3 regions of the Lederbergia sp. B243.17 genome follow, and region 1 is predicted to be linked to each of the others. Evidence: riboswitches for the same ligand, from Rfam matches in the RefSeq annotation. Region 1 holds a riboswitch; each other region holds the start of a gene.
The links. Region 1 has a riboswitch for cyclic di-GMP ahead of AC0TWI_RS07505 (methyl-accepting chemotaxis protein). Riboswitches for the same ligand answer to the same signal wherever they lie in the genome.
Positions count from the first base shown of each region.

Region 1 (10,049 bases):
GAAAGCTTCCCGACTATCTTTTCGTGAAGAAGCTTTCTGTGTTCACTACATAAGGGCGCTGCGTAAACGGTGCACATCGCGGACTGGCGGCAGCCCGAACATTCTCGCATACTCCCGACTAAAGTGCGATGGGCTCTCGTATCCTACCTGAAACGCAGCTTCCGCCGCATCGATCGATCCGGAAAAGAGCAGGCGGCGCGCCTCTTGCAATCGAAGTTGCTTTTGAAACTGGATCGGACTCATCCCCGTGACTTCTTTAAAATAATGATACAAAGACGAGGGGCTCATTCGAGCCTCCTCCGCCAATTCGTCTACACGCAGAGGGTTAGCGAAGTCGCGATTCAGCTTCTCGACGACCATTGCAATCCGTTGTGCATGGCTTCCGATGACGGCAAATTGCATCAAAGACGTGGCGCTTTCGTTTTGAAGGATCCGATAAATGATCTCCCGAATGACAGAGGGCGCAAGCAACGGGATATCCTCCGGCGCTTCGACCAGTTTTACAAGCCGCAGCACTGCATCCATGAGCGTATCGTTCATCCTGCTTACCTTCAACCCTCGACCGGTCTCTCCTTTTGCTTGTATCGTCTCCCCGGATACCTGAATAACATCAAGAATCTGATCCATATCGAATAGAATCTGCAGACTTAAATACGGTGTTTCTGGCGAAGCTTCCATCACTTGTCCTGTAATCGGCAAATGTACCGAGGCGGTTAAATAACTGTCCGGATTATAATGGTATACCTCTTGCCCCAGCATAACCGACTTTGAACCCTGGGCAACGATGCAAAGGGAAGGTTCATAGACCGAATAAACAGGCTCTGATAACCGGGAAACACGAATAAAACGTAAACCGGGAACTTGCGTGTCATGCGTCCCGTCTGTCGGTGTGAACTTTTCTATGATCTGCAGCAGTTCTCTTCTCTGTTTTTGGAACCATTCACTCATCCTCCAGTTCCCCTTTCTCCGCAAGAATAATTTTACTTTATCTCTTTCTGGAGGATTAGGCAATCATCTCGTACGATTCTGCTACCGCCTGATACTCGGTTGATAAGATAATGTGTATATAAAATTGCGTTGCACAAATACAAAGTTTGTAACGTTCAAACCAATGATCAAGTATTGTGCATTCGCAAATGGAAGGGGACTATTCAAAAATGAATACTCAACATGTAAACAATCATCCTTATGTTGGAATGTGGGTGACAAAAGACGGTTATATCCGGCATGAGTTGTTGCCGGACGGCCGGTACGACGAAGCGCGCGGAAATCGGAAGAGCGCTTATCAGGGGCAATATAGGATAACAGGCGATCATATCGATTATATCGATGATACAGGATTTACGGCAGACGGCGATTTCCGGGATTCGGTTCTCTACCACGCCGGTATGGTTCTCTATCGTGAAAAATAAAAGAAAATCCATTCAAAAGGAGGAGTGTGGAATGTCCAAAATCAGTGGAAAAGTAGTTGTGATCACAGGGGCAAGCAGCGGGATTGGTGAAGCAACGGCGAAGCTTCTCGCTAGCCGGGGAGCCCATGTCATCATTGGAGCTAGACGTGCAGAAAGATTGGAAGCACTGGCCTCCTTCATTGAGGCTGAAGGAGGTTCCGTCGCTTATCAACAGCTAGACGTAACCGATATCGGTCAGATGCAGGCGATTGTTGACTTGGCGCAAAGCCGGTTCGGTCGTGTGGACGCTGTCGTGAACAATGCGGGTGTGATGCCTCTTTCTTCCATTGAAGCCTTGAAGGTCGACGAATGGAACCGCATGATCGACGTCAATATCCGCGGAGTACTTCACGGCATTGCTGCGGGTCTCCCCGTTATGAAAAAACAACAATCCGGTCACTTCATTAACTTGGCTTCCATCGGAGCCTACGCTGTCTCACCGACAGCAGCAGTATATTGCGCGACCAAATATGCCGTTCGTGCCATCACGGAAGGTTTACGGCAGGAGGTTGGCAGCACCATCCGGGTAACGCTCGTTTCTCCGGGAGTGACGGAGTCCGAACTCGCTGAGAGCATCTCGGACGACGAAGCCAGAGAACTGATGAAAACATACCGGCGTGACGCTCTTCCGGCATCCGCAGTCGCTCGTGCCATAGCCTATGCGTTAGAGCAGCCGGAAGATGTTGATGTGAACGAGCTGGTGATCCGGCACACAGCCCAACTTGCTTGACGCTATCCATAAATCTCCTATATGGCAATCGAGCCTAGAAACAATCCAGCTGTTGTTTCGAAAAAAAGTCTGATAGTACAGTTAGACTGCGCTCTTTATAAACCGAAAAATGATAAAAAGACGCGTGAAAGATATATTCTATCTCTCACGCGTCTTTTACTATCAATTAAACAGATTAATTAAACAGCTCTCGCATTCTCTTCATAAACTCATCCCAAAAGGAAGTTTTATCTTTAGATTGCGTTTTATCGCCGAACTCCACTTTGAAATCAGGTGTTGTTTTCGGCAGAGTTCTAGCATCGGTTGCCTGTTCAAATGAATAGGCCAAATCGAATAGAGATTGTTCACTATATGCCGTGCCTAAAAATGAAATTCCAACAGGTACCTTCTCTTTCGTTGCACCGGCAGGCACTGTGATTTCAGGGAATCCCGCAGCCGATGCCACATAACTTGCAGCATACGTGTCGTACGCATCACACTTGTAAGTCGGATCTTCCTTATCGAATCTTGGTGAAGCCGGGCAGGACATCGTCGGGAAAACAATTGCGTCCAAATCATTTTCCTTCATCATTGTTTCAATTTCCTGACGCACTTCAGGGATATCTTTCGTTACGATATTGTTATACTCTGCAGAGTCCTTAAATGCAGCTTGTTCCATGGCCGTTTTCATGCCATCAATACGCCCTGGATTTACAGGAGTCGGTGAATTCAAAACTTCTGGTGATTCACTGATTTTAATAATTTCTTCCAGTGTTCTCGGCTGATCTTCCGGGAATTGGCTAAGGTAATCTTCCAATTGAACTTTAAAATCTGCGTCATTAACAGGACCAATGACTGGTGTCCATAGGTATTTCGTTTTTTCCGAGAAAGATACATTAATAAGCTCTGTACCTTTCTTCTCCATTTTTTCTAACGCCTTTTTCGTAATAGAGTCCACCTCTTTGTTGTCTCCAAAAAAGTCAACTGCTACTCCGATCCGCGCTTTTTGTATAGCCTTTTTATCTGTGAACTTACTGTAGTCTTCGGCAATGTGATCCTTTGCAAGCAACGTTTTGTCATCTTTATCATCGGCACCTGCCATCACACTCAATGCAATGGCTGTATCTTCCACACTTCTTGCCAAAGGTCCGGGAGTGTCGAAATTCAACGAGGACGGAACGATCCCGCTGCGGCTTGCTAAACCAAGTGTCGGACGGATACCGACCAGACCTGTAACATGAGCTGGTCCACGGACTGATCCTGATGTGTCAGTTCCCAGTCCAAATACGGCGAAATTCGCTGCTACTGCCGCAGCCGTACCACTGCTGGATCCAGAAGCGTCTCGGTTTAAATTATAAGGATTTAGAGTTAGCCCGCCTAATGAGCTGTATCCCAACCGGCCATATGATGCTGCGAACTCAGATAAGTTTGTTTTTGCAATGACAATGGCACCTGCATCCTTCAGCTTTTTAATGATAAAAGCGTCATCGGCAGGATATGCGCTTTTTAATGCTACTGAGCCTGCTGTAGTAGGCATTCCTTTTACATCAATATTGTCTTTAACAACGATTGGAATACCATGGAGAATCCCTTTTGGGCCTTTACTCTGTCTTTCTGCATCCAATTCTTTTGCAATCTCTAAAGCTTGCTCATTAATAGTAGTGATTGAATTAATAGTTGGTCCTTGCTTGTCATACTTTTCTATGCGCTCTAGATAATACTTAACCAATTGCTCAGAGGTAATCTGATTGTTATTTAATGCACCAGAAATTTCTCTTATACTCTTTTCAAACGGGTCAAATTTGATTTCTTTTGCTGAAACACTTGCCAAAGGCAGCATGGACATTACTAAAATAAACGCAATCAAAATTTTAAACTTGGACTTCATCTTAAACACGGTGTTCCTCCTATATTTCCATTATATATATTTAAATTAGATTAATTTTTCCAGCCATTTTGTTGATGAATTCATCAGTTTACAATTTAAACTGCTGAATAACTTCCTCTAATTCTATGGACATTCTTGCTAACTCTTGAGCTGCCAATGAAACCTGTTCCATCGAGGCGTTCATCTGTTCTGAGGATGCAGCGACATTTTGTGAATAATCGTTAACCTCTAAACTTGTTCTTGAAACTTTCTCTATATGGGTGACGACTTCTTCTATATGTTTCTTCATGTTGTCCATCGCTAGGCTAACCTCAGATATTTTCGTTGTAGCCTCTAGAACTGAACCCTTAATTTCTCCAAAGGCTTTTCCACTTTCATCAACAAGTTTCATTCCTTCTTTGGCAGATTTCGCCCCTTGATTTACAAAACTCATTGAATCTTCAATGCCAACTTTTATGTCATTAATTATCGTATTGATCTGCAATGCTGAATGGCTTGATTGCTCTGCAAGCTTTCTTACTTCATCTGCCACTACAGCAAAGCCCTTCCCATGTTCGCCGGCTCTTGCAGCTTCAATTGCAGCATTTAAAGCTAATAGGTTCGTTTGCTCTGAAATGGACTGTATGATTAGGCTTATCTGGCCAATTTCGTTCGATTTCTCATTCAATACGCTAATTTTTTGGGCAGAAGAGGTTACATTTTTATCTATTTCACCCATTTGCTTTACGGTATGATTCACAACTTCACTGCCTTGTTTAGCGGATTCGGCTGAATGGTGGATCGTATCCGTAACATTTTTCATACTCAATGTAACATCATCAACGTGCTTAAATACTTCATTGATAATATCTACTGCATTCTTCATAGCGGCGTTCTGATCGTCAGTTCCGCTGGCAACTTCTTGAATTGATTCCGTGATTTGATTGGAGGCTTCTTGATTCTCGACTGAAGAAGCAGCCAGCTCCTCAGATGTAGCCGACAATTGCTGCGATTCAAGCGATATCTTTTTCATTGTCTCTTTTAAACTACTAGCCATAATGTTGTAATTCTTACCCATCTCTCCAATTTCATCATTTGACGTAACCTTGACTAATTGGGTCAAATCACCTTTGGACATCGCTAGAGATAAATCACTAATACTTTTGATTCTCCCCGTTATCCTTAAACTAAACAAGATGGAAATGAGCACAGATATAACAGCGAAAATCCCGCCGATAATGAATATTTTGGAGCGCACAGAATTTGCAGTAGCTAAAAGTTCACTCTTCTCAACAACAGCGATATATTTCCAGCCTTCATTTTTTGAGGAGACTGTGTTTAACACATAGTCTTTTCCGTCAATTTTTGTTTCAAATGAACCATCTTTACTTAAATCCTTTAGTTCAGGAACGTTAAGCTCAGAAATTGGCTTAAAGTTCATATCTGGATTCTTTGGATGTGCAAGAATAGTTCCATCACCTTGCGCTAAAATTACATATCCATTTTCACCTATGCTGATTTCCTTAATAATATCGGTCAAACCTTCTAAACTAACATCCAGGCCTAGCACTCCGGCTGGTTTTCCGCCTTTTTCAATCGCAACGACATTACTTACAATAATTCCTTCAATCCCAGTTGCGGCATAGGCACTTGTTAATTTTACTTTCCCTGGTTCTTCAATACCGGTAGTATACCAAGGGCGGTCTCTCGGATCGAAACCAGCCGCTACAGGCCCCTCAGGATATTGTACATATCCCCCATCGGATGTGCCCATATAAACATAAGCTGCATTAGGATGACTTTTACCGAATTGATAGAGTACATTATATATTGCTTTTTCTTTCTCCCCATTTGTTGAAGGGGTCATGTTGATTGTCTCTTCTCCTGGTATATCTTTATAAGAGGTAATGCTTGAATCAGCACTTACTACCTCTGGGTTGGTAGCTAATAAATTTACATTCTCTCTAATAGAATCAAAATACAAAGAAATTCCATTATCTACCTGTTTAATTTCTCTTTCACTAGCATTGATATAATCTTTTTGAGTTATATCACCAACCGTTTTATTAACTAAAAAGCCAATTAAAATAACAGGTACTAGTGATAAGAGTAAGGAAAAAATTAAAAACTTTGCTTTAAATGAAAATCCTTTTCTATTCATGTCTCCTAACCTTTCCATTTTTAATTAACCCAAGCACAAGATTCCTGCTGCTCCATAGTCATTACATGCTTATTTCACTACTGTCTCATCCCTTTTCCAGCAAAATTATTACCCTACATTCACAATTCACGAAAAAGCAACACAGGTTTATGTAATTAATTTTTATTCCTGGGATTAGAATTGCAAAAAAAAAACTACTCTATGAAATATAGAATAGCCAAACAAAGGATAATAATATGCATTAATCCACTCTTTGGTAACCAGGCGATCATCGTTTAGATTACGGATTCATCCATCTCTAAACCTTAGACCCTAGGCTTTGCGTCCTACCCTTTCGGAATAGTTTGCCTTTATCTTCCATATAACTAATACTAAAATCACGCTTGACCATAATCTCACATAATCCGACAAATTTCAACATTTTTAGCAAAAAAGGTAATCTTTTTCAAATTAGGAATGTTCTTTACTGAATGAACTTAAATGGTTGCAACTAGTTCAGAAGTCGGATATTGCTTGTAGTTTCCCCACAGTTTTCCTATGAAATTAGGTCACTAAACTAATATCGGACTGGAATAACAATTTTTAATAGGCTTTTTGAAAACAATATTGTTTGGTACCAAAATAGATTCTTATACTGCACATCCACATAGCCCAAAAGTACTAGAAGGGAGCCTTCCATAAGCCCCCTCGCCTTATGGGATAAAACACCTAATTCAGGAGAGAAATTTAATATATAATTGTCCTTTCTTCCCTTACGTCTTGTTTTCGTATTTCTCATTCAAGCATCTATAGCTCTACGCAAAAAAAGGCCTTGCAGCAATTCGTCGCTGCAAAGCCTCGTTGAAGGAACTCTAAAAACTACCTTATACCATCTTTCCGGTTACCGATTTAGCGGTTCTTTCCTTGTTCGTGATCGATTCCTCTTTCGTCCGCTTAAAATACTCTGCATATAAGACATCCAATAAATAGAGCTGAGATATTTTCGCGCTGATGCTCCCACCCTGAAGAGGGCCTTCGTTGGCACCGCAAAGCAAGGTGACATCTGAATACTCAGTGATGGGAGACTTGGCAAACCGGGTGATCGAGATGACAGGACATTTCCGTTCCTCAAGCACTTTGGCCACGGCTATTGTATCTTTTGTCGAGCCTGAATACGAGATGAGGATAGCCGCGTCCTTTTCTGACGACAATGAAGCAGACATGATCTGCAAATGGGAATCAATCGAACACTCGGTTTTATTCGAAATTCTCATGAACTTATTTTTCCCTTCCATTGCGGTCATCAAAGACGCCCCTACCCCGAAAAAGTGAATTCTCTCAGCCTTCACCAAATAATCAATTGCCCGAGAAACCTCATCTTCCTGCAAAAGGCTGTGTGTTTGCTCCAGCGCATTGACCGTTGCACGCAACACCTTGGATGACAATTCCGGAATGCTGTCCTGCATTGTAATTTCATTCGAAAGCTGAGGGGTTTCATCTTCCAAGGTCGTACTGTGCGCTAGCGCAATCTTAAACTCCTGATATCCTTTGAAACCCATTGACTTGCAAAAACGGAAAATACTCGACTCTCCTACCCTGCAAACATCCGCCAAGTCTGTGATCGACATGTACACGACGCTCTTCGTATGCTCAAAGATATAGTCGGCAACCTTTTTTTCCGTATTTGTAAAAGACTGATACCTAGACTTCATTTTAGAAAACAGATCTATATTCGCCATCGTTTACTCCTTCGCAGAGGATAGGAGGTGCAGTGAGGCTGCGCCCAACGCACCCGCTTTATTCCCAAGTGCCGCCCTTCGGATTTTCACATCAGAAAAACTCACCATCACCATATCTTTCAACCGTTCCTCTATCTTTTCCAGAATGGTTTCCTGCTCCATGACACCGCCGCCCAAAATGATGGCCGGTGGATTGAAAATGTGGACGAGTGTCACCAGACCGAGCACAACTTCCTCAATCCAGCGCTCCACAACACCTGCCATTCCGGCATTTTTCTGCTTATACAAGGTGAAGATCGTTCTGCCGTCTGTCATATTCGGATTTATGGACCGGGCCTCCCTGATAAGTGCAGTCGTTGATGCATACATCTCATAACAGCCTTGTTTACCGCAATTGCAATCGAGCCCGTAAGGATGCGTAATCATATGCCCCATCTCACCAGCAATTCCACTTTTGCCGCCATAGATGCCGGAATCAATAATGATCGCCCCGCCAATTCCGGTTCCATACGTCAGACAGATGAAATCATTCCACTCTTTCCCGGCACCGAAATATTTCTCTCCAAGCGCTGCCGCATTCACATCGTTCTCCACTTTCACCGGCACCTGAAAACGTTCCTCAAGCAGCGCTTTCACTTTCATCCCCGTATAATTCGGTATGTTCTCATTCGCATATAAAATCGAGCCATCCGCCGGGTTCACTTGTCCGGCAGTGCTAATGCCAATCGCATCAAATCCATTATGATTCTCTATTATACTAGAAACCCTCTCAAAAAGATGGGGGCCACCCTTTTTGGCATCAGAATCATATTCCTCGAAGAGATCGATCTGTCCAGCAGCATCAGATCGGCAAAGCTTAATTGAAGTGCCACCTATATCAACGCCCAATATTTTCATCGCTTTCATCTTACTGTATCGCCTCGGAAAACCTGCGGGTAATTTCCATCGGCCGCGTAATCGCTGTACCGACGACTGCCGCGTGAACGCCTCTATCAAATACTCCGCGGAGTTGCTCCGGCGTCCAAATCCCGCCTTCTGCGATAATTGGCACCGGAAAATTCTTCACTAATCTCTCTACCAGTTCCATATTGGGCAGCTGGGTATTTTTGGTCTCCTCGGTATATCCGCATAATGTTGTGCCGATACAATCGAAGCCTAACTCATAGGCAACAGCAGCATCCTCATATGTGGCACAGTCTGCCATGAAAAGCTGATTCGGATATTTCGCCCGAACTGCCGGGAACAGCTCCCTGACTGTATTCCCGTCCGGCCGCACACGGAGCGTTGCATCCATCGCAATAATATCTACACCCTCCGCATACAAAAGATCGACCTCCGCTTGTGTCGGCGTGATGAACACATCACAATCTCCATAGATCTTTTTGATGATCCCGATGACCGGCAGTTTTGTGACAGTCTTGATTTCCCGGATGTCCTCCACACTATTCGACCGAATGCCCATCGCTCCACCGAGTTCCGCCGCCTTCGCCATCCGCCCCATGATAAACGGGCTGTGCAGCGGCTCCTCCGGCAAGGCCTGGCATGAGACGATCAATTGACCTTTAATAGCTTGCAAAATCATATTATTATTTTTCATAGATTTCCTCTCCGATGTATAGATGATTATATAAAATGGCGATTGTCTCAACGATCATCTCTTTGAACCTATGAATCTCCTGCGAAACCTCATGGACATTTGGCTACCTGGGACGCGTGTCCATGTTTATGAATGCAGGCTTACATACCTTGTATTTGTTGATGAATAAAGGCCATCTTTTTTTCTTCATGAAATGGAATCGGCTCATGTATATAGTATGGATAAGTGCAAATATCTTTACACTTACTCGCGATATGGTTAAATGCTCCAAATGCAGTCGACGGAGGAGTAACCGAATCTTTTAAGCCTATTGACATGAGTACAGGCACTTGAATACGCGGACAAAAATACAGTGCATCCACATAAGCGATAGATTGCAGGATCGCTTCCTTCGCTTTTCCTTCTGGACTATGATATTTCATGTAATTAATAATCTCCATATACGGGCCAGATAAAGCGATAGCCAATGCTCTTTCCATATGAGTAATGAACGGACAATCGCTAACGACAAATTGTACTTTCTTTTCCAGTCCTGCAGCTGCTAAA
Region 1 is NZ_JBWBKF010000039.1:48,685-58,733, reverse strand. It holds gene AC0TWI_RS07525 (AraC family transcriptional regulator) at 46-948, opposite strand; gene AC0TWI_RS07520 (Atu4866 domain-containing protein) at 1,158-1,412, shown strand; gene AC0TWI_RS07515 (SDR family oxidoreductase) at 1,444-2,181, shown strand; gene AC0TWI_RS07510 (amidase family protein) at 2,357-4,048, opposite strand; gene AC0TWI_RS07505 (methyl-accepting chemotaxis protein) at 4,137-6,188, opposite strand; cyclic di-GMP riboswitch class I at 6,441-6,547, opposite strand; gene AC0TWI_RS07500 (MurR/RpiR family transcriptional regulator) at 7,052-7,906, opposite strand; gene AC0TWI_RS07495 (ROK family protein) at 7,910-8,812, opposite strand; gene AC0TWI_RS07490 (N-acetylmannosamine-6-phosphate 2-epimerase) at 8,814-9,503, opposite strand; gene AC0TWI_RS07485 (acetylxylan esterase) at 9,644-10,049, opposite strand, start outside.

Region 2 (10,049 bases), on a different contig from region 1:
AGAGTGGATGAAAATCAGCTTGCCTATGCGGGTGGGAAATATAACAAAGGAAGCATTGAATTTTATGCTGGGCAATCCTCTGACTATATAGCCCTAGAAAGAAACCTGACATTTGCAGACATCCAAAAGCACTGGGCTAAAGATCAAATTGAAGTATTGGCCTCCCGTTCTATTACGAATGGGAAAGGCATGGATGAGTTCGCTCCAAACGATTCGCTTACACGGGCGGAATTTGCTGTACTGATTGCCCGCGCTCTCCAGTTACCATCGAAGGCATACGAAGGCATCTTCAGCGATGTAAACGCGAATAAAGATTGGGCATACGAAGGGATTGAAGCTGCCTACCGTGCAGGCATTATTACTGGCAGAACGCCGAACACCTTCGATATGGATGCAAACATCAGCCGTGAAGAATTGGCGACGATGGTGATGCGAGCGATAGAATATCGCAATCAATCCCTGACAGAGAACTTGAATACACAAGGAAACTTCAAGGATCAAGGTGCCATCAGTTCCTTTGCAAAGAAAGCTACATCTCAGGCAAGCGCATTGGGCATCGTCCAAGGCAAGGAGGACAACGTATTTGATCCCAAGGGTCAAGCATCACGCGCAGAATCTGCAACGATGTTGTTCAGGGCTTTGGCTAAACTTGATGAGTTTTTAACTGATCTGATATTGAACAAGCCCCGTCGCATTCGCATACAGCGCAGCATGGGTGCGGTCGGCCAAGTTCAATTTGGAGAGGACTTGACTGACATGTTTCTTTACTGTGTTCTCCGAGATGAACAGTCTTTCGGAGATTTGTTTATTTGATAGCCCCATTCCGAGTTCGCGCAGCACTTCTTTCTCCTTATATGTAAGCTGTTCTACGTGGGTAATTTCTTCAAGCTCTTTTTTTTGCATGAACTGGTCAAAGACTTCGGGGTCGTAATATTTTCTGCCTCTTTGAATGAGGTGGAGGGCATGAATCAATTCTTCTGGGAGTGCTTCTTTGGAAATGTAGCCGTCCACATTCATCGCTCTAGCGTGTTCAAAGTCTGCCGGTTCGCTTGAAGACGTAAGGATGGCAAACTTCGCCCTGCAGCCTCTATTTCTCGCCTCTGCCATCATCCGTAATCCGCAGTCCGATCCTATATGAAGGTCTGTCAGTACGAGATCCGGTTTGAAACTACTTATTAAGGATAAGGCGTCTCTACTACTTTTTGCTTCTTCCAGTGCTTCCACACCTTCCTGATGGGACAAAATGGAGGCAACTCCTTTCCGAATGAGAGTTTGGTAATCCACAAGCAAAATCCGCATCACATCATCCCCCTTTTGCAAAATAAAAACCCAATTCCCCTTGAACAAACATGTCCAAGCAGAACCAGGCCGGTTGCACCACTCACTCCATACATCCCAGGTGCCCATATAAAGGATGTACTTCATCGTTTCCGTGTATAGGTTTTCTTCTACCAAAAAGTATACATAGAGTTGGGAAAAAACATTGTCGTTTCCTCATATTAAGGTAGTTCTATTTTTGTAATATTCCCTCTTATTTTGCTGTTCTTCAATTTACTGGTACAAAGGTATACCACGAAGTTGGTACGTCAGGAGAAAATGAGGGGCAAAAGATTACCCTTTAGAGGGAAGTGAAATCCCGCCCATCCTCCTATACTGAAGATAGATTCAAAGAGTTGAGAGAGACGATAGGAGGGGGTTTGCGAACGAAGTGAGGCAACAATGAATTAAGAGGTGCTACATATGAAAAGGTCTTTTACCATTCTAACCCTAGTACTTTTGCTTTTATGTGCCGGAACCATTTATGCAAGCAGCAATTCTGATCAAAACCTTTCTCAATGGTATGAAAAGGTGTTTGAGAGCAAGAGTACACAAGTAGGAAAAGAAGCAGCAGCCGGGCTGATGAAACTCATTCAGCAATCAAATTCCTTTCTAGCAAAAACAAAGGTGAATTCTGCTAATGCACTGGCAATCTTCCAGGCTGACACGACACTCGGTTTTATCACGAACATCCAACAACAAAAATCCGATTACGTAACAGACATCAAGGCCGCAAAGGAACAGCTGCATAACGAGAATTTACGAGAGTACATCGAAAACCGCAATATCGAAGCGGATATAGAACAAGATGTTGAAAAAATAATGGAAGAAGTCTTTAACAACTAAAAACAATAAAAGGGGATAAAAAACATGCTGAAAACACTTAAAGGGAAAGTAATCGCAGGAACAGTAGCTGTCGGACTTGTAGCGGGTGGAGGAGTGGCATTTGGTGCGACAGATGCAGGACAGAATCTGTTGAACTGGTATAATGCCCAATTTGGAAAAGCAAGCAACACTGTTTCAAAGGAAGTAGCTGCCTATGGGAATGGAAAGGTCGACGGTTTTGTTGAGGAATATAACGCATTAAAAGCAACCACTACAACAAAGCTTACAGAAAAAGGAGAATTTGTAGCCGGGGTTACAAACAAAGCTGTAAGAACTACAGCTGATGGACATATTGACGCAATCAAAGAGCAAAAGGCACATATCGAGGGCTATCTCGCAGATCAATTTGATAAACTGGCCCAATATACGCAAGGATTGATCAATGAGTCCGGTGACAAAGCATTAAAGGATGCAAATGCCGACCTGCAGAAACATGCTGTTGCAGTAGGGACTGAAACGAGAAAGAACATGGAGGAAGATATGAATGCTGCGACGGCAGCAGCACTGAAGGATTTAGAGGAGACGATTAAATGGGCTAAAGAAGACCTCCAAGCACAGCTCGATAAGGAGACGGGGCTGACCATCGAGGAAATCAAGGCAATGATTGATGCGAAGATTGCTGAGCTGCGCGCTGAAATTACGAAGAAAAACAATTCATTGATTGCTCTAGAGGAAAGAATAATTGTGAATACAGGAAAGATGGCTCAGATCCGGGCACAAGCAGAAATTGAAAAAATGGTAAACAATATGAACAACTAAACTTTCTTACAGCAAAAGGGCCTCCATATCGAGGTCCTTATTGTTTACGACAAGGAGGGAATGAGATGAAAACCAGCAAATCTGTAAGAAAAGTGTCCATCTTGCTTGGGACAATGCTGCTGGCGGCAGTGATTGGCAGCGGAACGACCAAAGCCCTTGCAGGTCAAGACATCTTTGCCATCTTAGCAAACTGGTTCAACACCAAACAAACGGAATCCGTCCAACAAATTGAAGCAGCAATCACCGCTGAAAAAGAAAAATTAATGGATGAACTAAGGATTGCAATGCAAGAGGAAAAGCAACGGGCTGAAGAAGAAATCGCAAACTTCAGGGCCGAAGAGATCGCAAAAAGGGTGGCAGAATTGCAAAGCTATGCTGCCAGCCTGAACATACATATTGATACTTCCGCTCAAAAGGCGGAAATATCCGCTGATCTTGATGCTACGTTGGCGGCTGCTCTGGAACAAATCAATCAACAGGTAAGTGCTGCACCGCCGGCAGGGGGGATAGCACCTCCTCCAGTTGTTATTCCTAAGGAGGAAATTCCAAACGAAGAAAATGCTAAACCGTCAGTTGACGGGGAAGGAACGGAGAGTCCAGCGGTTGATGAAGAATCTGCCTTCGAGCAAGAATCAGCCGAGGAGCCAGCTGGAGAGGATGCGGGAGAGCAGGATGAGACGCCCTCTGTACAAGTAGAAGAACTGGAACTCAATAGTGTGAATTTGCATTTAAAATGATTGAGTAAATGGTTAATTTGTCGAAGAAACCCCTGTAGAAAAACGAGGCCACTGAAAAAGTCTATATTGGGATGGGAAACCGAGAATGGGGCGATTCCTCATTCTCGGTTTTTCGCTTTGAACCCGGGGATCTGCGTTCCAGGCGGACGCTTTCCGCGGGGCAAGCCTTCCTTTCGTGGATAAATGGCAAGTACCTACCATCATACGGCAATCAAGGTACGCCTCAAGAAAAGTATGTACGTCCCAGGAAAAGTATGTACGCCTCAGCGAAAGTATCTACCACCTCAGGAAAGTTATTTACCAATTAACCGTATTATCCCGAGGCCAAGAACTCCTGTCATCTGAAGCTTGAGCTTCGGGCCAACAGGATGTCCTTAGGTTAATGAAAAAATAGTACAAAACGGAAAGGAAAGAGGGACATTCTGTCGTTATTCAAGCAGAATCTGTCTCTTTTTCCCATGTAAAAAGTATGTTTCATAGAAACTTAACGTTTTTTCAGTGGCCTCAGAAAAAAATGCAGGGTTTTTTGCTATACAATAGCCAGTTTCAAAATAGTTCGATTCAGTTTCCACTACAGGCTTTTCCTTCACTATCCCCATGTGCAGAGTCCTCCAATCAAAGGAAATCTATAAATCTAAAAGTTTTTTTGGCCTGCTAACAAAATTTTTAGAAAAACAAAATAATTGTTTGACAAACTAAAAAATATTTTTTATTATGAATAACAAGAAGTTTGGTAATTCAATGGAGGTAGAGCAGTGGAAAGCATTAAAGACGAAATGCCTTTTCTCAGTTCACTTGTAAAAGGCATTGCGAACCAATTTGGGGAGACATGTGAAGTTGTTCTGCTAGATTTGACTCAGTACGAAGAATATGGAAGCGGTTTAATTGTTCTTATTGAGAACGGGCATGTAACGGGCAGGAAAGTGGGAGACACAGGGACGAATATAGGATTGGAGGTGCTTAGAGGCAATATGGTAGATGGGGACAAGCATAATTACCTCACAAAAACGAAAGAAGGCAGGATGCTGAAATCTACCACCATGTATATACGGAATAGTGAAGGTGTCCCGATAGGCTGTATTTGCATAAACTTTGATATTACAGATTTGATGATGTCTGAATCTGCTATTAAGAAATTCATTGATTTGGATGGCTTGAAGACGGATGTAAATGAAGTCTTTGTTAATAATGTAAACGATGTCTTGGATCTTCTCATACGAGAGGCGGATGACTATGTCGGCCGTCCTGTAGCAATGATGACCAAAGAGGACAAAATGAAAGGGATCGAATACCTGGACAAAAAAGGAGCTTTTCTCGTTAAAAAAGCTGGAGATAAGGTTTGCGACCATTATTTGATCTCTAAATACACGCTTTATAATTATCTGGATACAATTCGAAGTATTGTCACTGAATAAGAGGAGGATACACATCATGAAACAAATTATCAACACACATTTAGCACCTGTCCCCGGAGGACATTTTTCACAAGGAATTAAAGTGAACAGTACCATTTATGTTGCCGGTCAAACACCGATCAATGCTGAAACCGGGGTGATGGCGGATACGATTGAAGAACAGACGAGACAGTGCCTGCTGAATATTAAGCATGTTTTGGAGGCGGCTGGTGCAGGATTGGAAGACGTTGTAAAAATCAATACCTACTTAACGGATTTAGACGATTTTGATAAATACAACGAGGTATATAAAGAGTTTTTTAAAGAAGGGTTGCCTGTGAGAACAACATGCGGCTGCCAGCTGAAGGGAATTCCGATTGAAATCGATGCAATCGCAGAATTAGGTTAAGAGAATCAATTGAGTCAATAATAGTTTCCTAAACTGTTATTGACTCAATTCAGATATTAATCGCACTTAAGAGAGGAGAATACTATGAGATTGGAAGGGAAAGTGGCTGTAATCACCGGCGCAGGTCCGGGTGAGGGAATCGGAAGAGCGATTGCATGTGCCTTTGCAAAGGAAGGAGCAAAGCTGTCACTGAATTATTTTGCTGGTAATGATGAGTTGAGACAAAGATTTTCTGAGGAAATACGTGAGTATGGCCCCGACGTTTGTGTAGTAGAAGGGGATATTTCAAAAGAAGAAACTGCCAGTAAGTTGATTTCCAGCACAATCGAGAGGTTTGGAAGGATCGACATTCTCGTCAATAACGCCGGCATCTCCACTCCAAGTTTGCTGAAGGATATGACGACTGAAAACTGGGATAGGATGATAGACGTTAATTTAAAGAGTGTCTTCCTCACTACGAAGTATGCGATTAACCCGATGATTGAGCAAAGGTCTGGAAGAATCATTAACATCGCTTCCCAAGTCGCGCAAAAAGGCAGTGTTGAACATTGTCATTACGCTGCAGCCAAAGCAGGGATCATTGGCTTTACAAAATCATTGGCATTAGAGGTAGGAGAATATGGGATCACCGCAAATTGTATTGCGCCGGGACCAATTTTGACTCCGCTGATGAATGAGGTATCAGATGAGTGGAGAAATAAGAAAAAGAAAGAGCTGGCGATCCCGAGATTTGGAATGCCTTATGAAGTAGCTCCTACCGCAGTGTTTCTCGCTTCTTCTCCAGACGGAAACCTCTACACAGGACAAACATTAGGCCCGAACAGCGGAGATGTAATGCTTTAAGAAATGATAGGTTGAGTATTCAGTAAATTGAATTTATTTGATAGTCTGCGTTTAGCTTTTCACTAAAACCTTCGTTAAAGAGAGGAGAAAAAGTTAATGGGCTTCAAGAATAATGTTTTGAATATCAAACCAGATCCTACCCTCTATAATTCAGATTTAGCACCGGTTTCCGGCAAGGAGAAAAATTGGACGTGGTGGTCCTACAGTGCAATCTGGATGGGCATTGTACATAACTTAGTCGCCTGGCAAGTGGCCGCTCATTTAATGGCGGTTGGTCTGAGCTTTTGGCAAGCGTTTACATGTGTTGCGCTTGCGTATGGAATTGCATTTGTCGCAATCCTTTTTAATAGTTATTCCGGGGCTAAATACGGTGTGCCGTTCCCAGTGTTGATCAGATCAGCATTTGGAACAAAGGGCGCACACTTGCCGGTCTTCATCCGTGCAGTATTAGGTGTATTTTGGTTTGGGGTACATATGTATCTCGGCAGTATGGCGGTAAACGCTATTTTAGGAGCCTCTTTTTCTTTCTGGGAAGGCTTAGGGGATATTAGGCTTCTGGGAATGGGTTTGAACAACTTCATTGCGTATGTGATCACATGGGTGCTTCATGCCTATATTATTACTCATGATATTGAAAGGGTTCGAAAGTTTGAGAACTGGGCCGGTCCTGTTGTCATGCTGGTAGGCTTGGGATTAGTCGGTTGGGCGATCAAGCAAGGAGACGGGCTTGGAAATTTGGTTTCTATTCCGGGAACCGTTTCCGGCACTGAGTTTTGGGTTACCTTCTTCCTCGGTATGTCCGCGCTGCTTGGAACTGTTGCAACACTTATTCTAAATATATCTGATCTAACGAGGTTTTCCAGAAGCCAAAGAGATCATATGATTGGCCAGGGCATTGGAATGCCGATTATGTTCATTATTTTCTCCGGCATGGCATTGCTGACGACAGCCGGTACGATGATTGCTTTTGATAAACCAATCACCAATCCTATTGATGTATTAGTGCAATTTAATCATCCGATTATCGTTATTCTCGGTGCCGTTTCCATCCTTGTCTCCACCCTTTCGGTAAACGTTGCGACAAACGGTGTAGCGGTAGGATATGACCTGACCAGTTTAATGCCGGAAAAACTTAACTTTGGTAAGTCCGCGCTGATTGCCATCATCGTCGGAGCGATATCTGCTCCTTGGCTATGGTACCAAGAAGGAGGGGCCTTCGATTTGGTTATGGGGGCGGTTGGGGCAACCATGGGTCCGGTACTTGGCATCATGCTTGTTGACTACTTCCTGATCAAGAGACAGTCTTACAAATTAGACGATTTATTTGTCCACACAGGGGAGTACGGCGGTTGGAATAAAGCTGCGATCCTTTCTTTTACAGTAGGAATCATTGCTGCCTTCATTGGCTTGATTATCCCTTCATTAAGTATCCTCTATAGCTTCAACTGGTTTATTGGAGTCGGGGTTGCTGGGGCTGTATATCTCGTTTTAATGTGGCCAAAGCGCAGTGCAGAGACGGATAAAGGATACCATTCAACAGAGGAGAAAGTTGCAAATGATTAATAAACAAAGACTTCAAGAAAGAATTGAAAAGCTCGCTGAAATTGGAAGAACAGACGAGGGCGGAGTAACACGAATTGCCCTTACAAAGGAATACAGAGTAGGGCTGGATTTGATCACTTCTTGGATGGAGCAGGCCGGCATGCAAGTAAGAATCGACCAGGCAGGAAATCTGATCGGAAGAATGGAGCCGGCTGAACCGGGATTAGCGGCAGTAGCTGTTGGTTCCCATGTAGATTCAGTAGAGGATGGCGGCAAATACGACGGAACGGTTGGCGTTATTGCGGGAATAGAAGTAGCGCAGCATATATATGAAGAAAACATTCAAATCAAACGGCCATTTGAAGTGATTGCCTTTTGTGAAGAAGAGGGATCCCGTTTCCAATCGGGCGGTGTTTTTGGAAGCAGGGCAATGGCTGGAAAACTTACGCCGGAAGATCTGCAAATCAAAGATAAGAATGGTGTAAGCAGATTTGATGTACTCAAACAGTTCGGTTTGGATCCGGAAAATATTGATAAGGCAGTCCGAAGTGCCGAAGACATCTCACTATATCTTGAAATGCACATCGAGCAGGGGCCGATTTTAGCTCAAAAAAATATCCCGGTCGGTCTTGTTACCGGGATAACAGGATTATCGCTTACAGAGGTGGTTTTTGAGGGAGTGGCTAATCATGTGGGGGCAACTCCGATGTACTTGAGGAATGATGCGCTGCTTGGGGCTTGTGAAACGGCACTGGCTGTTGAAAAGATTGTCAATGAGTACGGTGGAACAGCAGTGGGTACGGCTGCGACAATGGATGTCTATCCTAGCCAGGTGAATATTATTCCAGGCAAGGTTTCCACAGTGATAGATGTGCGGGATGTTGACCTGGAGAAAAGAGAAAACATTTTGAAGGACTTGGAAAAACAGGTCCAAGATATTTGTAAAAATAGAGATTTGCGATATCAATTTATCACCAAGTTAAAAGCCAATCCTGCTATGACAGCGGATCATGTCTTTGAAAGAATGAAAGCAGAGAGTGAGAAGTTGAATCTTGAAACGTTTGAAATGCCAAGCGGCGGCGGACATGATGCCCAGTTAATTGCTGAGTTTACCGATATGGGGATGATCTTTGTCCGTTCCGAAAATGGCAGCCACAATCCAAAGGAATACGCATCGCCCGAAGACATAGAAAGCGGAACAAAACTATTATCGAATGTGGCTCTCCATTATTTGAAATCCTAGGAGTGATATCGTCATGGCTACAATCATTAAGAATGGAATTATCGTTACCCCGTCAAGGGTCTTTCGCGGTGATGTAAAGATAGAAAAAGAGTTAATCACTGAAGTGTCAGACAATCTTCATCATTTGGATGGAGATTGTCTGATCGATGCAGAAGGCAGCTATGTTTTGCCTGGCGGAATTGATCCCCATGTTCACTTGGCAATTGCAGGAACAGTAGACGACTTCGAAAGCGGCACCAAAGCGGCAGCAGCAGGCGGGATCACATCCATCATAAATTTTACCGATCCCAAGCCGCAGCAGGAATCCTTTCTGGATGATTTAAAAGAGTGGAAGGAAAAAGCAAAAAGCTCTCTCATTGATTATGGATTTCACTCCATTATCAATCGATGTGATGAACAAGTACTGGAAGAGATTTCAATGCTGCCGGAAAATGGGGTTACGTCCATCAAGCTTTTCATGGCCTATAGGGGAACCAATATGGTCGATGATGTGCAGATGTATAAGCTGATGGAAAGAGCTGCGGAAAATGGCATGATTACAAATGTTCATGCCGAAAACGGCGATATCATTGATCAATTGATTAAAGAAGAATTAGAGAAGGGGAATACCGACCCGATTTATCATGCATATACTCGTCCAGCACGTCTTGAGGCGGAAGCGGTACATAGAGCTTTATCCATAGCTGAATTGGTAAATGCACCTATTTATATTGTGCATGTTTCCAGTGAAGAAGCATTGGAGGAGGTCTTCCGCGGGAAAGAGCGAGGCATTGAGGTATATGGAGAAACCTGTCCGCACTATCTTTTGCTGGATGAGAATGAATTGCTGGCTGAAAAGAAGGAAGCCGTCAAATACATTTGTTCACCTCCTCTACGAACCAAAAAAGACCATAAAGCACTATGGGAAGGCGTGCAAAACA
Region 2 is NZ_JBWBKF010000055.1:142,395-152,443, reverse strand. It holds partial or broken gene AC0TWI_RS10405 (discoidin domain-containing protein) at 1-603, shown strand, start outside; gene AC0TWI_RS10400 (LuxR C-terminal-related transcriptional regulator) at 661-1,299, opposite strand; cyclic di-GMP riboswitch class II at 1,358-1,441, opposite strand; gene AC0TWI_RS10395 (hypothetical protein) at 1,741-2,163, shown strand; gene AC0TWI_RS10390 (MCP four helix bundle domain-containing protein) at 2,188-2,961, shown strand; gene AC0TWI_RS10385 (hypothetical protein) at 3,027-3,698, shown strand; gene AC0TWI_RS10380 (hypothetical protein) at 4,127-4,297, opposite strand; gene AC0TWI_RS10375 (helix-turn-helix transcriptional regulator) at 4,454-5,113, shown strand; gene AC0TWI_RS10370 (RidA family protein) at 5,130-5,501, shown strand; gene AC0TWI_RS10365 (3-oxoacyl-ACP reductase family protein) at 5,586-6,344, shown strand; gene AC0TWI_RS10360 (NCS1 family nucleobase:cation symporter-1) at 6,441-7,907, shown strand; gene AC0TWI_RS10355 (M20 family metallo-hydrolase) at 7,900-9,129, shown strand; gene hydA (dihydropyrimidinase) at 9,143-10,049, shown strand, end outside.
Region 2: linked by a shared signal. The riboswitch ahead of AC0TWI_RS10400 (LuxR C-terminal-related transcriptional regulator) and the one ahead of AC0TWI_RS07505 (methyl-accepting chemotaxis protein) in region 1 are both predicted to bind cyclic di-GMP.

Region 3 (10,049 bases), on a different contig from region 1:
GCTTCCAAGAGATGGGACATCCCGATTCCCATATGGCAAACGATAATCGCTTTCTTACGCGTTTCTGTTTTGTTATGCATCCGCTCAACTGCAGCCTGGAAATGGAGCACGATGTATGCAGCCTCGTCTTCTGGAATATCCATACTAAACGTGTTCTTGATTTCAGCAAGTGTCAGTATGACCATGTTGAAAATATACGGGTACATTTTTTTGATGGTCCCAAGAAGCGGGTTTGTGATCGGGAAGCCGAAGCGGATCCGATTGATAACTGCATGCATATGGACATTCAGTCCGTGCTGCAATATCGGATCATCCGCAAAGGGAGTGAACGTAAGCCTCGCCATTTTTTCTATGATTGCTTCGACAAGCTGGAGGACCTCCTCATTTAAGTGGATACCAGCCCCTGTCTCTTCATCCAGCCGCTTGCTTCCCAAGAGAAGCCATGTAAAATACACCTTTTCTTCCTCGGGTAGAGATAGCCGGAAAGCCTCCTCTATTCGGTTGAAAAGCCAGTTGGCGTACTGGTATTCCTTTTGAGCGAGTGCACGCTCCTTTTCCTGGGGCTCAACAAAAACGTGAGCTCCTTGGCGTGAGCGTTTGATGATGATAAGCGTGTGAACCTGGAGGCTCTCTAACGCTGCGTCGGTAAAAGGAAGACTGAATCGTTTAGACAGCTCAAGCAGTGCTTTGCGAACAGTCGATATTTCATATGGAAGGAACAAATCCAAAACATAGCTTTTCTGTGTAGTAAGGATTGGAAGAATGCCGGATAAATGGGCGAGTGCATGGCGTTTTTTCAATTCGGTACCTTGGATTACATTGCCCACCCCTTGTTTGGAAACGAGCTGAAGGTCGTACCGTGCCAGCCAGACTGCAATTGCATCCATATCCAGTTTGATTGCCGATTTGGAAACATAATAGCGTTTGGCGAGCTCTTGCAGTGTGAGCGCTTTGTTCGACGTTAGCATTATGTAGGCGATTTCCATCAGACGCTCTTCGGCCGTTTTATGTTCGTTTGTGAGCAGCTGCTTCAATATCTTTGTGCGGTCGTCTTCCGTGCACTCGATAGAAATCCCGATCCCCGGCCTGCGCTGCAGCAAAACAGCTGGAAAGCCTTCCAGATATGTCTCGATTCTGTCCAAATCATTCCGGACAGTTTTTTCGCCGCATCCGAGCTGATGGGCCACGTCTTTTACCTGCAGCACCCCGGATTCATGGATGAGCAAGAGCCTTAATAAATCTTTTTGTCGTTGGTTAAGCATTCCTGTGCACCTACTCTGGGTCTAATATAAAAAGTGTAACGATTCCGGATGGGAGAAGCAAATGCAATACCCATTCAACCGTCGGCCATACCCACCCTGCCGTATTTTTGTTATAATGAAGGATAGTGACTTAATGGAACGAGCGCAGGGGAAATGCGCCGTATGAGGAGATACGTAAGGAAAAAATTATAACTGCAGCATATTTACGATCCGCGTCGATCTATATGCTGCTTTCTTATTTAGTAAACGCCGCAGTCTCTTCAGTATGCATGATGGCATAAAGCCGCGAAGGACAGACCAGGGGAGGTGAATGATGATGAAGTGCCGCTTGGATTTGACACATCGAGTACGGGGTGAGCTGGCAAAGTGGGCTGCAGACGAGGGGCAGTTTTTTTCGTTGCAGAATCATTTTGATGTACATATCGAGAGATTGCCAGAGAAGGATGAGACAATGGCGTTCTCTTTTTTCTTTGACAATGAGACAAATGGTCCGCTGTCCCGCTTGCTTGACGGCCGCGTGGCAGTGATGGATTGCCTCTATAAAAATGACGGTTTTCTCGCTATCAATTTCAGGGTGAAGGGCCGGAGGGAACCTGTCCGGACGAACCGCCGCCACTCCGCTCGGCTCTCCTTTATGATTGGCGGACATGTGCCGATGCCGCTGCCCTTGTACAACAGCCTGCGCCGGCTCCCGGTAGCGAAGGAACGATCGGAATATGTTGAGAAGCGGATTGCAAGCTGGGAAGGGTATTTGCGAATTGAAGAGAAGAACGCCGATGTGGAGGACATCCATGCCAAATTCTCTCATGGCGTGATCAACGAAAACTTCACCCGCCTTTCTCTTGTATGCAGCGGACTGAATGGAAAGCAACTGGCAGCGGTCACCGGTTTCAGCGCCAAGCTGAAAGGACAGAAGGAGGATCTCGGAACCGTAGTCGATGTTGACCGTTCTCGGATGGCAGTAAAAATTGAACTGAGCCGGAAAAACCAGGGACTTGCAAGGAAGGGAACGCTTTTACCTGAGCATGCGGGGGAAGTGGTTTTCAGCAATTTTGCCCAGCTGAGCCAGGTGCGCCGGCTGCGAAAAGGTTTCAAGGATTTGCAGTACGGTATGGCGGCGAATCCGAATCTCGAGAAGATCTTATTTGAAGAGCGGCCAGTCGTACAGGTCACGAACGAGCGCTTGGAGCTGGACTTTCACCATAACCTGAATGAGTTTCAACGGGAAGCGGTGACTGGGGCGATGTCATCCAAAGATTTATACGTGATCCAGGGACCGCCCGGGACGGGGAAAACGACAGTCATTTCCGAACTTTGCCATCAGCTTGTGAAAGCGGGGATGCGGACGCTCGTTGCTTCCCAGTCGAACCTGGCCGTCGACAATGCGCTCGGCCGGCTTTTATCCGATCCCGGCATCCGGATTCTGCGCTATGGCCGTACAGAAAGCATCGAGGAAGAGGGGAAACGGTTCATCGAGGAAAATGTGGCCCTTCATTGGAAAGAAGAAACACTCGCGATGCTGAAGGAACAGGATGGCCAACAATCAGCACTAGAATCAAAACTTGTCGCTGAGCTGGATAGGATCGAAAAAGAGAAAAAGGCCCTTCAGCTCGAGTTGCCGGCCCTTGAGGAAAAAATAGAACTAAAAAAGACGGCGGAAGCGGAAGTCAAGGAACGGTCAGAGAAACTGAAGGAGCTCCGCAGTGTTGATAATGAAAAGGCTGAGCTGATGGAGGAAGCGGAAAAGGAGCTTGCAACTGCAAAGGAGGAGGCATTCCGCGCTGCAACGGATATGGAGGCGTTGACCGCTCTGCTTGAACGGGAAGCGATCACCCAGTCTGTTGAGGAGGAGATGCAACTGCTCTCCGAAAGAGTGGCCGCATGCCGGAAAACACTCCTTTATTTTCAGGCAAAGGATGCAGTTGAAGCGGCTGATGGCATATACGCAAGGTTGGCCAGGGAAGCGGAAGATCTTCGGAAAACGACGGGAGCGCATCTCGGTTTTCTTGAAGAAATGAAGGGGGTCCGCAAGCTCGAGGCATTCCAACAGTTGTTGGATTCACTCGGAGTGAAGCCAAGCTTGCAGGTGGGCCTGGAAATCAATGCGCTTCGCAGACGGATCAGCGATATCCAGACTGAAATCTATTCGCAGGAATATCTGGACTGGGAAGGGATTGATACCCGGCTTACGAAGGCAACCGAGATGCTGAAAAAGCTGCTGGGATCTTGCGGCTATCCTGTGGATACGATCCAGTTAAGACGGGACAGCCGCTACCCGACACCGGAAGAGATGACGAACATGATCGATAAAATTGGTCGATTCATCGTCTCCCCCGGCACAAAGTCCGTACTTGCCCTGCCTGACCGGGACGAAAGAAAAACGAAACTCTTGTCGCGGATTGCGGAGAACGTCGCTTTTCTGCTCGGGAAAAAGGAAGAAGTCGGGCAGCGGCTGGAGAGCATCAAGGTCAGCTCACGCAGGCAAGCGGCCGAGAAGTTTTCATTGATAAAAGCTAATACAGCCAAAGAAGTGGCGGACAAACTGCCGGGTTTTGCAGAAGAAGAGAAGAGGCTGCGCGAAGAGATGGCTGAGAGCAGAGGGCAGCTCGATCAATTGAAGGCCGAATTGGCAAGCCTGGCCGAGACCGCTGACGTTCGAGCCGACCGGGATGCGATTGATCAGGAAATCGCCGATGGAGAGAGGATGCTTTCCCTTTTTGAAAGGAGAAAGGTTGTTGTAGCCGAATCGGAAACAGCACTTTCGGAGCGGAAACTGCTGGCTGAGAAGGCGGAAGAGCGGATCACCCGTTGGCAAGCCGTTTTGGAAAAGGAGCGGGCAGAACGCGAAACATGTAAAAAAGGCATAGAAGATCATGAAGCTCGGATTGCCATGCTTTCATCATTATTGGAAGAAAAACCGGAATTCGTATACAAGGAGAAGCTGACAACGATCGCCCATTTGGCGGAAAAAGCGAAAAGTGTGAAGAAGGAGCAGGCACGGATTCCGGTTATTAAATCTCTGCAAAATCAATGGCTCGGACTGCTCGAAGAAGCGAGCGAGTATGATTTGGATGAAATCCGCAAGCTGTATGTAAAGTATGCGAACGTAATCGGTACTACCTGTGTAGCATCAGCAAGGCGTGAATTCATGGAGGATTATCCGGTGTTCGACGTGGTGATCATTGACGAGGTATCAAAAGCAACGCCGCCGGAGCTTCTTTTGCCGATGTTGAAGGGAAAGAAGATTATCCTGGTTGGTGACCACCATCAGTTGCCGCCGCTTGTCGGCAGGGAAACGATGGAGGAATTCGTCGAAGAAATAGAAGATGAGCATGAAAAAAACGAGCTGCGCAAGCTTTTGAAGGAATCGCTGTTTGAACGGCTGTTCCGCACTTTGCCGAAAGGAAACAAGACGATGCTCGGGATCCAATACCGAATGCATGAGGAGATCATGGAGACGATCGCCCCGTTTTACGAAGAAGGGGACTACAGCTTGAAATGCGGTCTAGAAAATTCGGATGATATTCGCGATCATAAGCTTGAAACCCGATTCTTTGACAGGAAGGACCATATTGTCTGGCTTGACGTTCCCAATAAGCCGCCGTTCTTTGAAGCGAAGGTAAAAGGCGGGACAAGTCTATACAATGAGGCCGAGCTCGGAGGAATTGAGGAGCTGCTCGCCGCTTTGGACAAGTCAGTAGAAGAGGCGAAAAACGAAGGGGAAATTGGCTTGGAAGAAAAGAAAAGTGTCGGGATCATCAGCTTTTACGGAGAACAGGTGAAGCGGATTGACCGGCTGATCGAACAGAACGTAAAACCGAGACATTTGCATTGCCGCACCGGCTCCGTCGACAAGTTCCAAGGGATGGAGATGGACGTGATCGTCCTGAGCTTCGTCCGGAACCACGACCAGCCGAGCGGCACGATTGGCTTTGCCGAGGATTACCGGCGTCTGAACGTCGCCCTGTCCCGCGCTCGGGAACTTCTTGTCATTATCGGCAGCTCCGACATGTTTACCAAGCGGCCGAAAAATCCTGCCGCTAAAACGATGTACACACGGCTTTATCAACACGTCAAAAACAAACAGGCAATCAAGAATTTGTCCACCGTTGCGGCAACGCATTAAAGTACTGGGATAGATTCAAAAGGGGGTGGACGTTGATGCAAGAGCAACTGAAGGCAGAGCTGTTAAAGGATCCTGGCGTACAGCTGCTAAAATCGGAACAATGGGTGCTGCCGGTTTATGAAGTGGAAATCGAATTTGAGACGGTGAAGCGATCAAAGATGGATGTGCTGATGAAGATGCTGCTGCTTTCATTCCAGCAGTTGGAACTATCAGCAGCCGAGGATGTCAGTGATATTTTGATGGTCGAGCCTTTGTTTGTCGAGGACCTGATTCAGAAGATGATGCTCACGGGCATGATCGAAAGGAAAAAGGATGTTTTTTTGATCACGGACAAAGGTGAGAGCCTGCTCGAGAACGGTATTTTCGTCCATCCGCCTGAGCAGGAAAAGGAGACTGCTTATTACAGTCCGGCACATCATCGTTTTTTTTCGAGTGAAGGCGGAGAAAGCACTGAAACGGGCAGCAGCTCTGAAAAGTACCGACACCTTTCTGCAGAGAAGGTCGATGTGTCCATGCTTGATGAATCGATTGTGAAGGAGTTTTTGAGCAGCACGCTTTTGCCAGAAGAGGACGGCGAGGAAGGATCCCTGCAAGTGGAGGTCGAGAGAATAGCCGGGGTGGCAGAAGTGCAAGAGATCAACATCCCCTGCTATGAATTTCAGCTTCATCATACCGGGAACGAACGGAAATATGTCAGGGTCTGGAATACGCTGATAAACCAGTGGGATGAAACATTGGAAAAACAGATTTTTGACAAGCAAGTTTTATAAAAATACCTGAATAGGGAGAGAGTTTTTCTTATGAGCAATGTAACGACTTTATCTGTGAGCGGAAGTTTGGAATCCAAGTTAAAAAATATTGTCCAAGTGCGCGATTTGCCGCCATTTATCGTAGATGAACCTGAGCGGCTCGGCGGTTCCAATGCAGGGGCGAATCCGCTGGAATACTTCCTTGGCGCCTTGTCCGCATGTACTTCAATCATGATCGCCTATGTCGCCAAGGAGCAAGACTTCAGCTATAGAGGCATCGACTATGAAACGGATGGCACTCTCGATCCGCGCGGCTTCAAAGGAGTAGAAGGGGTTCAGACCTATTTTCAAGCCGTGACGGTTGAAGTGATTCTGGATACGGATGAAGAGGACGAGGCAATCCGGAGGCTCAAGGAAACGGTCGAAAAGCGTTGCCCTTTGTGGAATTTGCTGAAAGACGCTGGTGTCACCTTAAAAGGCGAATGGAAGAAAAAGTAATAAAAACTGCACCCCATCTCGCTCAAGATGGGGCGCAGCATAAAAAGAGATTATGAATTCCCCCTGTCGTCCCCGAGTCTGTCGATACAATCATCCACCGGTCTACGATATCCCAGTATGCGAGAAGGGAAAAACTTCGGAGGTATCCGATTCTTTGATTGTCTCGGCGGAAATTTTCAACATCCCTCAACTGGTTTATCCCTACCTGTTCTGCGTCAAGGCAATAATATTTATCTTGGGGTCGGGGCTGAGCCCAGCGAACGCTTTTGCCCCAGCAACCGGGTAGTCCCCGCATGTCTGGGCCACGTCCTCGTCGCTAACAAATTAAAGAGTCAGATTGCCGCTTGTATCTTCTGCCTGATCCCTTCGAACTTGATTGCTTCCGCTATTGGCGATCACTTCCCCCCGGATTCGCTGCCCAATCCTAATTCCAATATAACAGCAATCGAATAGATGAATGATTATAGCTTCGAAAGAAATGAACTTTCCAACTCTATCTCATGATGGGGAATCACGTGAACAAGTTTTTAGCTACCCCATTAGATTTAGGTCAAAAGACCTGAAATGATAAAAACATTGTTGAAATAGGAAGAAATATAGCGGATAACCTTGTCTTTTGATTGACTTTATAGTAAAAAGGATATAGACATTTTTCATATTTAGTAAAAGGCAAACTGTCTGAAAAGGCAGGACGCAAAGCTATGGGTCTAAGGTGTGATGAAGAGAGTCGCGCTATGATTGCCAGGTTGCCAAACACTACTGAATGATTGGCTGATTCTGTATTTTTTGCGGAGAAGCCTTTTTTTAATTTCATTGAAAGGGGAGTGGAGATGGGTGGCTGTTTCACTTGCAGACAGGAATAAAGTTGTCGGGCATTTGCTCAATGGTACGTATACATCCTTAAAAGCAATCTTGCCGATTAAACAGGAAATGAAGCAACCGGATTTATTAGGGAATTCCCTGCAACTTCAATTCGGAGTGCTGATCGGCATCATTGGAGATGTGAAAGGTAAGTTGATAATCTCTGGCGGCACGGACGTATTCAAATCAGTCGCAGAAGCGATGTTCGGAATGCCGGTGGAAGGAGAGATGCTCGTCTCATTCAGCGGTGAGCTTGGCAATATGATTGCCGGTTCCCTTTCTACAATCATCGCCACGGACGGAATTTCAACGGACATTACATCTCCGACAATTTTTGAAGGAGATACGAAGCTGTCAGGCTACGAAAAAGCAATACGGCTAGGTGTTGTGCTGGAGAATTGCGGAGATTTGGATATCTATTTATTAATCGATTAACGATGTTGCCCTGCAGAGAATACTCTGCAGGGTTTTATTTTTGGAAAAATAAATAAAGATTGCATAGAGACGATATTGGAGATAATATGGATACAAACGGTTGCAAACGTATGTTCGGTTCATATGTAACAGTTCAAAAGTTGGATTATTTGCATGAATGCTGAGTGGGAAGGTACTTCTGAATCATGGAAAATTTTATGCGGATTCGTTAGAGTGGAAATGAAAAGGTTTTCAAGGAGGGAGGGAGTGAAAACGGATTTTAGCAAGAAGGGCTTCTCTGGGGAATCGATACCAACTTGCCAGTCTGCAATGCAAATGGGTTTAGATTCAAAAAAATTAACATTATGAGATGGGGGAAGATCATTGGTGATTTTGCGAAAATACTTATTAGTTCCAATTATCATTGCAGCACTTGTTCTCTCTGCGGGTGCAGTAGGCGGAGGGAAAGTTGTACAAGCTGCCGAAAATCAGGATGTAAGCGACCTGGTTATTTTGCAGAACCTTCCCGAATCTACAGCCAAGCTTGAAGGCGAAAAGTTGCAGCTTCGTGGGGTTCATGTATATGGGGAGGGGCATTTCATGGGTGCCTCGAAAAACCTCACTTGGACATCAACAAATGAAAATGTCGCTAAAGTGGATCAAAGCGGCGTCGTAACCGTAACCGGAAAACCAGGAAAAACCTTCATCGAAGTGTCGGATGGAAAGTATTCAGATCGGATCGCCATCCAAGCGAAGCCCGACCCGGCAGCACGGGAAGGGAAAGGCAAGCCTCCTGTTACAGCTGAAATTGATAAAAGCAAAGGCAGCCGCTACAATCTTGTCGATCGTGCTATCGGAAGCATGACACTAGAAGAAAAAATCGGCCAAATGCTGATGCCTGATTTCCGTACATGGAAAGGCAAGAATGTAACAGAAATCAATAGTGAGATTGAACAGCTTGTAAAGAAATATCACCTGGGCGGCGTCATTTTGTTCAGGGAAAACGTAGTGACAACGGAACAAACGACAAAGCTTGTTGCCGAATACCAAGAGGCTGCGGAAAAATACGGACTGCTCATAACAATTGACCAGGAAGGCGGAATCGTGACAAGGCTCCAATCGGGCACTGACTTTCCGGGGAACATGGCTCTTGGCGCCACACGTTCTGAGGAATTGTCCCGCCAAGTCGGCAAAGCAATTGGTGAGGAGCTGCATTCGCTCGGCATCAACATGAACTTCGCCCCGTCTTTCGACATAAACAACAATCCGGATAACCCTGTTATTGGTGTTCGCTCATTCAGCGAGGATCCGGCGTTGACAGCAAAGCTCGGTGTTGCCTACACGCTGGGACTGCAAGGGACGGGAACATCTGGAGCGGCAAAGCATTTTCCAGGACATGGGGACACTGCTGTCGATTCGCACCTTGGATTGCCTGAAGTGCCGTATGACAAGGAAAGGCTGAAGGAAGTTGAACTTTATCCGTTCCAAAAGGCTATGGAAGCAGGCATCGATGCGATAATGACGGCTCATGTCACATTCCCGAAAATAGACGATACAAAAGCGATTTCGAAAAAGGACGGGACAGAGATCAATATCCCGGCAACTTTATCGCATAAAGTGTTGACAGAATTGATTAGGGAAGAAATGGGCTATGAAGGTCTAATCACTACAGATGCACTTAACATGCAGGCGATTGCCGACCATTTCGGACCCGTTGATGCAGTCATCCGTGCTGTGAAGGCCGGAACAGATATTGTCTTGATGCCGGTCGGGTTGGAAAGCGTGGGAGATGGCCTTATCGAGGCGGTCAGAACAGGAGAAATCTCTGAAAAAAGAGTTGAAGCATCTGTAAAGAGAATCCTTTCGTTGAAAATCAAACGAGGAATATTGAAGGAAGAGGATCCGCAGCCGATTGAGGGCAAAGTAGCTAATGCATTGAAAATAGTCGGATCGGATGCTCACAAAAAAATTGAACGTGAAGCCGCTGAAAAATCGGTCACTCTTCTTAAAAACAGCAACAGCGCATTGCCTTTAAAACCGGCTTCGTCCGATAAAATTGTCGTTGTTGGCAACACGTATATTGATGATTTGTATAACGCTATAAAAAGTCACCATGAGAATACGGTGCTGATCAAGACA
Region 3 is NZ_JBWBKF010000055.1:55,003-65,051, reverse strand. It holds gene AC0TWI_RS10040 (BglG family transcription antiterminator) at 1-1,262, opposite strand, end outside; gene AC0TWI_RS10035 (DEAD/DEAH box helicase) at 1,579-5,388, shown strand; gene AC0TWI_RS10030 (hypothetical protein) at 5,424-6,158, shown strand; gene AC0TWI_RS10025 (OsmC family protein) at 6,189-6,635, shown strand; cyclic di-GMP riboswitch class I at 7,294-7,389, shown strand; gene AC0TWI_RS10020 (chemotaxis protein CheX) at 7,470-7,931, shown strand; gene AC0TWI_RS10015 (glycoside hydrolase family 3 N-terminal domain-containing protein) at 8,328-10,049, shown strand, end outside.
Region 3: linked by a shared signal. The riboswitch ahead of AC0TWI_RS10020 (chemotaxis protein CheX) and the one ahead of AC0TWI_RS07505 (methyl-accepting chemotaxis protein) in region 1 are both predicted to bind cyclic di-GMP.